Linked DNA regions of Rhodospirillum rubrum ATCC 11170. Each later gene encodes a partner of the first gene's protein in a complex. Links are inferred from orthologs where the notes say so. Each region holds a gene or a part of one and is shown on either strand. Other genes may lie near its edges.

What was found. The genes of interacting proteins can lie anywhere in the genome.
Region 2: the proteins of uvrB (region 1) and RRU_RS07970 are in contact, whole or in part, in a crystal structure (PDB 7EGT), measured with the Thermus thermophilus proteins. The link is inferred for Rhodospirillum rubrum ATCC 11170 from one-to-one orthologs. Residues at the interface, in WP_096411307.1 of Thermus thermophilus: Glu23, Leu25, Arg26, Asp27, Gly28, Glu29, Arg30, Phe31, Arg55, Glu326, Asp327, Phe328, Glu379, Ser382, Gln383, His398, Gly400, Arg401; in WP_096412145.1 of Thermus thermophilus: His654, Arg656, Phe657, Gln666, Asp668, Glu669, Lys680, Arg681, Leu682, Ser683, Lys685, Tyr686, Ala687.

Annotation. Positions count from the first base shown.
Region 1 is NC_007643.1:1,334,686-1,337,781, forward strand. What follows is about bases 1-2,922. They hold uvrB (excinuclease ABC subunit UvrB), read right to left. Parts: upstream 2,573-2,922; coding sequence 428-2,572; downstream 1-427. Other genes in these bases: RRU_RS05910 (anthranilate synthase component I family protein), read right to left, coding at 1-411; RRU_RS05920 (TrkH family potassium uptake protein), read left to right, coding at 2,837-2,922. In the rest of the region: more of RRU_RS05920, read left to right, coding at 2,923-3,096. UniProt on the Escherichia coli protein: The UvrABC repair system catalyzes the recognition and processing of DNA lesions. A damage recognition complex composed of 2 UvrA and 2 UvrB subunits scans DNA for abnormalities.
Region 2 is NC_007643.1:1,808,559-1,811,731, forward strand. Bases 175-3,173 are described here. They hold RRU_RS07970 (ATP-dependent helicase), read left to right. Parts: upstream 175-520; coding sequence 521-2,827; downstream 2,828-3,173. Other genes in these bases: RRU_RS07965 (HigA family addiction module antitoxin), read right to left, coding at 175-343; RRU_RS07975 (hypothetical protein), read right to left, coding at 3,011-3,173. Also shown: more of RRU_RS07965, read right to left, coding at 1-174. UniProt on the Escherichia coli protein: A helicase with DNA-dependent ATPase activity. Unwinds DNA duplexes with 3'-5' polarity. Translocates on single-stranded DNA with 3'-5' polarity. Initiates unwinding more efficiently from a nicked substrate than double-stranded DNA.

The sequences.
Region 1 (3,096 bases):
GCAGTCATAGACGCCCAGGGTCATCGCCGGCAGGGCCAGCCGATCGGCCGGGGCGGGGGCCAGCCGTTCCAGCCAAGCACCCAGGCCGTAACCAAGGACACCGCATAGGCCGGTGGCGAAGGGCACCGGGCAAGCGACGGGCTCGTCCTCGGCGATTTCGGCCAGGGTGGCGGCGAGAACGGCGAAGGGATCGCCGGCGACCGGCCGGCTATCGACCCGGACCGTGGTGTCATCGGCGGTGATCACCCGCCAGGGATCGGCGCAGAGATAGCTGTAACGGCCGCGATCCTCGTCGCCCGCGCCGGGATCGGCGGCGGCGCTGTCGAGAAAGGCGAAGACCGGATCCTTGGCCAAGGCCGGGACCAGGGTCAGCGGGTCGGCAAAGGCGATGGGGCGGATATGAAGGGACAAGGGCTGCGGCTTCTTTTCACCTTTTGCCCTTGCGACCACGGCCCTTGGCCGCTGCCCCCCGGCCTTTGGCGACGGCGGCGCGCAAGGGGATGGCGGCTTCGGCAAGGCCGGTCGCCCCGGCGTCTCCGGGCAGGCCAAGGTCCAGCGCCTCCAGGCGGCGGATCTCGTCGCGCAGGCGGCCGGCCTCCTCGAATTCCAGATCGGCGGCGGCGGCGCGCATGCGTTTGTCGAGATCGGCGAGATGCTCGCGCAGGGATTTGCCGACCAGTTGGTTGTCGCCCGATACCCCGGTGGTCACGGTGACGTAGTCTTTTTCGTAAACGCTGCTGAGAACATCGGAAATGCGCGAGCGCACGGTTTCCGGGGTGATGCCATGGGCGGCGTTGTAGTCTTGCTGACGCTGGCGGCGGCGGCTGGTTTCCTCGATGGCGAAGGTCAGGGAATCGGTCATCTTGTCGGCATAAAGGATCACCCGGCCGCCAACGTTACGGGCGGCGCGGCCGATGGTCTGGATCAGCGAGGTGCGCGAGCGCAGGAAGCCTTCCTTATCGGCGTCCAAGATCGCCACCAGGGCGCATTCGGGGATATCAAGGCCCTCGCGCAGCAGGTTGATGCCGACCAGCACATCGAAGGCGCCCAGCCGCAGGTCGCGGATGATCTCGATCCGCTCCAGGGTTTCGATGTCGGAGTGCATGTAGCGCACCCTTACCCCCTGTTCGGTCAGATATTCGGTCAGATCCTCGGACATGCGCTTGGTCAAGGTGGTGACCAGCACCCGTTCGCCGCGCGCCGCGCAGGCCTTGACCTCGCCCAGCAGATCGTCGACCTGGGCCTCGACCGGGCGGATGATGCAGACCGGATCGACCAGACCGGTGGGGCGGATCACCTGTTCGGCGACGACGCCGCCGGTGCGTTCAAGTTCCCAGCGCCCCGGGGTGGCCGAAACGAAGATCGACGGCGGGCGCATGACGTCCCATTCCTCGAACTTCAGCGGCCGGTTATCAACGCAGGACGGCAGGCGGAAGCCGAATTCCGCCAGCACGCTTTTGCGATTGAAGTCGCCGCGGAACATGCCGCCGATCTGCGGCACGGCGACGTGGCTTTCATCGACGAACAGCAAGGCGTCCTCGGGCAGGTATTCGAACAGGGTCGGCGGCGGATCGCCGGGGCGGCGTCCGGTCAGATGGCGTGAGTAGTTCTCGATGGACTTGCAGTGGCCGGTCGCCTCGATCATCTCCAGATCGAAGGTGGTGCGCTGCTCCAGGCGCTGGGCCTCAAGCACCTTGCCCTGGTCGTAAAAGCGGGCGAGCGTTTCCTTGAGCTCGGCCTTGATCGTGCGCACCGCCTGGGACAGCGCCGGGCGGGGGGTGACATGGTGGCTGGCCGGATAGACGGTGACTTCGTCGAGGCTGGCGGTGATCTCGCCGGTCAAGGGATCGAATTCGCGCACGGATTCGATCTCGTCCCCCCACAGGCTGACCCGCCAGGCGCGGTCCTCATAGTGGGCGGGGAAGATCTCCACCGAATCCCCGCGCACCCGGAACATACCCCGGGTGAAGGCGATGTCATTGCGGGTGAACTGCAGCTCGACCAGCGCCTTGAGCAGATCGGCGCGCGGCAGCGTCGTTCCCACCTTGATGGGGATGATCATCCGGGAATAGGACTCGACCGAGCCGATACCATAGATGCACGAGACCGAGGCGACGATGATGACATCGCGGCGTTCAAGCAGGGCGCGGGTGGCGGCGTGGCGCATCCGGTCAATCTGCTCGTTGATGCTGGAGTCTTTTTCGATATAGGTATCGGTGCGCGGAACATAGGCTTCGGGCTGGTAATAGTCGTAATAGCTGACGAAATACTCGACGGCGTTGTCGGGAAAGAAATTCTTGAACTCGCCGTAAAGCTGGGCGGCCAGGGTTTTGTTGGGGGCGAGGATCAGGGTCGGCCGGCCCATCTCGGCGATGACCTGGGCCATGGTGAAGGTCTTGCCCGAGCCGGTGACGCCCAGCAGCACCTGATCGCGGTCTTGGGCGGCCAGACCCCGCAACAGCTCGGCGATGGCCTGGGGCTGATCGCCGGCGGGCTGATAGTCGCTGGCCAGACGAAACTCGGCGCGGGGGCCAGCGGGCGGGCGCTCGAACAGGGGGAGAAGCATGGTCATGGCCCTTAAGATAAGCCGCCCGCCCGGGCTTGACCAGGGGGGCGCGCCGTCCGTCATCGCTCCCTTTTTCGACCCATTTCAAAAGGACCGCCACAGCGCCCGGCTTGCCAAATCGTCCCGGGCCTGCCTTATGATCGCCACGCTGAAGGGGGCGGGCGGCGTCGATCGAGGTGATCGACGGGGGTTCGCCCCCTACGACCTCCGGCGCCGCGCGGCGCGGGGGGCGGTTTTTTCGCGCGGTCGCAAGCCTGGGAAGGAAACGGAATGAGCCTGAGGGGAAGCCAACTCGGCACCAGCCGGGGCCTGATGCTGGGGGGGATCGATCTCGCCCCGGTGCTGATGGTCCTTGGGCTGCTGCTGTCGGGCCTCGGGCTCTCGATGCTGGCGCCGGCCTTGGTCGATCTGGTGGTTGAAAACCGCGACTGGCGGGCGTTCCTCGGCTCTTCGGTGATCACGCTGTTTTGCGGGATGATGCTGACCCTGGCCAATTGGCGGATGCCGCTGCGCTTCAATATCCGCCAGGG
Region 2 (3,173 bases), 470 kb from region 1 along the record:
GGGCGGTTTCGGCCACCGGGGAATTATCCAAAGGCGTGCGTTGGTGGTCCTTCAGGGTGGACAGCGTGGTACGCAATTCCTCGCCCAGGACCTGCTGGGTCAGCGCCAGATCATAGCGCGCCTGCAGGTTCATCCAATAAAGCGCTGTGGTGTCGAAAAACCGGGCCAGCCGCAAGGCCGTATCGGCGGTGATCGAGCGCTGCCCCGATAAAATGGCGCTGATGCGATTGGGCGGCACCGCCAGGGCCCGGGCAAGCTGATTGATGCCAAGGCGGTTGGGCTCCATGAACCGCCGCGCCAGGGTTTCCCCCGGATGATGTGGTTTGTCGTCCGGCGCGGACATCGGCTCCTCCGGTTCCTAAGGTAGGGGTAGAATAGCCGAGCCGGCCTTTCGCGCAAGCTCGCTTGCGGTCTTCCCGGCGCAATCGGTGGCGCGACGGGCCGTGGGGCTTTCGTTGGGCGCCCCGCCTGCCTATTGTGGGGGAAACCCCGCTCCCCCTGTTTTCATGATTACGGTGCCATGGACGATCCCTTCGAGCTTGACGAGCCGTCGCCTCCCGCCCCCCGTTTCCAGGGAGCCGAGCCGCCGTGGCTTGCCGGCCTTAATCCCGAGCAGCGCGCTGCCGTCACCACCACCGATGGCCCGGTGCTGGTGCTGTCGGGGGCGGGGACCGGCAAGACCCGGGTGCTGACGGCCCGCCTCGCCCAGATCCTGGCCACCCGGCCGGTGCGGCCCTGGCAGGTGCTGGCGGTGACCTTCACCAACCGCGCCGCCCGCGAGATGCGCGAGCGCGCCGGGGCGATGATCGGCCCCATGGCCGAACAGGTGTGGCTTGGCACTTTCCATGCCCTGGGCGTGCGCATGCTGCGCCGTCACGGCGATTTGGTCGGCTTGCGCTCGGGTTTCACCATTCTTGATGCCGACGATCAACTGCGCCTGCTCAAGCAGATCCTGGAAGCCGAGGGGATCGATACCAAGAAATGGACGCCCCAGGCGGGGATGGGGCTGATCCAGCGCTGGAAGGACAAGGGGCTGCTGCCCGAGGCGGTTCCCGCCGGCGACGGCGGGCGGGAGTATGCGGGCGGACGGGCGGTTGATCTGTACAAGCAGTATCAACAACGGCTGGCGGTGGTGAACGCCGCCGATTTCGGCGATCTGCTGCTGCACTGCCTGACCATCTTCACCAAGCATCCCGATGTTCTGGCCGATTATTCCAAGATGTTTCACTACATCCTGGTCGATGAGTATCAAGATACCAACGTCGCCCAATACCTGTGGCTGCGCCTGCTGGCGCGCGGCCATGGCAATATCTGCTGCGTTGGCGATGACGATCAGTCGATCTATTCCTGGCGCGGCGCCGAGGTTGGCAACATCTTGCGCTTCGAGGCCGATTTCCCCGGGGCGACGGTGGTGCGCCTGGAACGCAATTATCGCTCGACGCCGACCATTCTGGCCGCCGCCAGCGGCCTGATCCGCCATAACAAGGGGCGGCTGGGCAAGGATCTGCGGGCGGGGGAGGGCGACGAGGCCGGCGACGCGGTGATCGTGCGCGGGCTGTGGGATGGCGAGGAGGAGGCGCGCCGGGTCGTCGATGACATCGAGACCCGCCAACGCGCCGGCGATCGCCTGAACGGCATGGCGGTGCTGGTGCGTGCCGGCTTTCAGACCCGCGCCTTCGAAGAGCGGTTGATCCTGGCCGGCGTCCCCTATCGGGTGGTCGGCGGCGCGCGTTTCTACGAGCGCCAGGAAATCCGCGACGCCATCGCCTATCTGCGTCTGGTCGCCCAACCCGACGACAGCCTGGCCTTCGAGCGCATTATCAATCTGCCGCGCCGCGGCCTTGGCGATGCCAGTCTGCAGACGCTGATGCGGGCATCGCGGATGGCCTCGATCAGCCTGATGCGCGCCGCCCGCGAGGCGATCGAGACCGACGAGTTGCGGCCCCAGGCCCGCAAGGCCTTGCGCGCTTTCCTCGACGACATGGGGCGCTGGCGGTCCCTGGCCGATGCCATGGCGCCCGACGAACTCTGCGGGACGGTGCTTGATGAAAGCGGCTATCTGGAGATGTGGCGCAAGGATAAATCGCCCGATGCCCAAGGCCGGGTGGAAAACCTCAAGGAACTGGTTTCGGCGCTGAAGGAATTCGAAAGCCTGGGCGCCTTCCTGGAGCATGTGTCGCTGGTCATGGACAACGAGGCCCGCGCCACCGAGGACGCGGTGACCCTGATGACGCTGCATGCGGCCAAGGGCCTGGAATTCGATACGGTCTTCCTGCCCGGCTGGGAGGAGGAGATTTTCCCCCACCGCCGCGCCCTCGACGAAAACGGCGCCGAGGCCCTGGAGGAGGAGCGGCGCTTGGCCTATGTCGGGCTGACCCGGGCGCGCAAACGGGCGATCATCAGCTTCGTCGCCAACCGCCGGGTCTATAACGAATGGCGGGCCTGCCTGCCCAGCCGCTTCATCGACGAACTGCCGCCTGAGGTGGTCGAACGCGACAGCGCCAGCGGCGTTTACGGCTCGGGCGCTCAAGGCTATGCCGACGCGCCCGGCGGCTGGGGGCGGCTGGGCGGTCCGGGAAGCTGGGGCGGTGGCTGGGGCAACGCCGCGCCGGCCCGCGTGCCGGCGGCGGGCGACACCCCGTGGCAAACCCGCGACCGCAGCGGCGACGACCAGCCGAGCCTTCGCCCCGGGGACCGGGTGTTCCACGATAAATTCGGTGGGGGAACCGTTCTGGCCGCCGATCAGGGCCGGCTGGAGATCGATTTCGATAAGGCTGGCATCAAGAAGGTGATGGGGGGATTCGTCCGCAAAGCCGAGGGCACGTAAGGATCGCCCGCCCTTTTGGGGCGTTTGAGCCAAAGCCAACACCCCGCCGCCCGGCAATCAGGCGGCGGATGACCATGGCTGGACGCGCGACGGTTTTCCTGCCGGCGAGCGTAAGAGAGGGGCCCTCTGAAGAAAGGTGCCCTCTGCGGTCTTTGGGTCTTTCTTTGCGGGGACGTGACCCGCTTAGGCCGTGCGCAACCGCGGCGGTGGTCGGCGCGCTTCTTCAAACAGGCGCTCGGCCCATTCGGTCAGTCCCAGCAGTTCCCGGTCTTCCGGTGTCTGGCCGGTGGCGGTGGCGCGTTCGGCGGCATCAAGGAAATCGAGCAGGCCCGGCGGCGACGCGCTT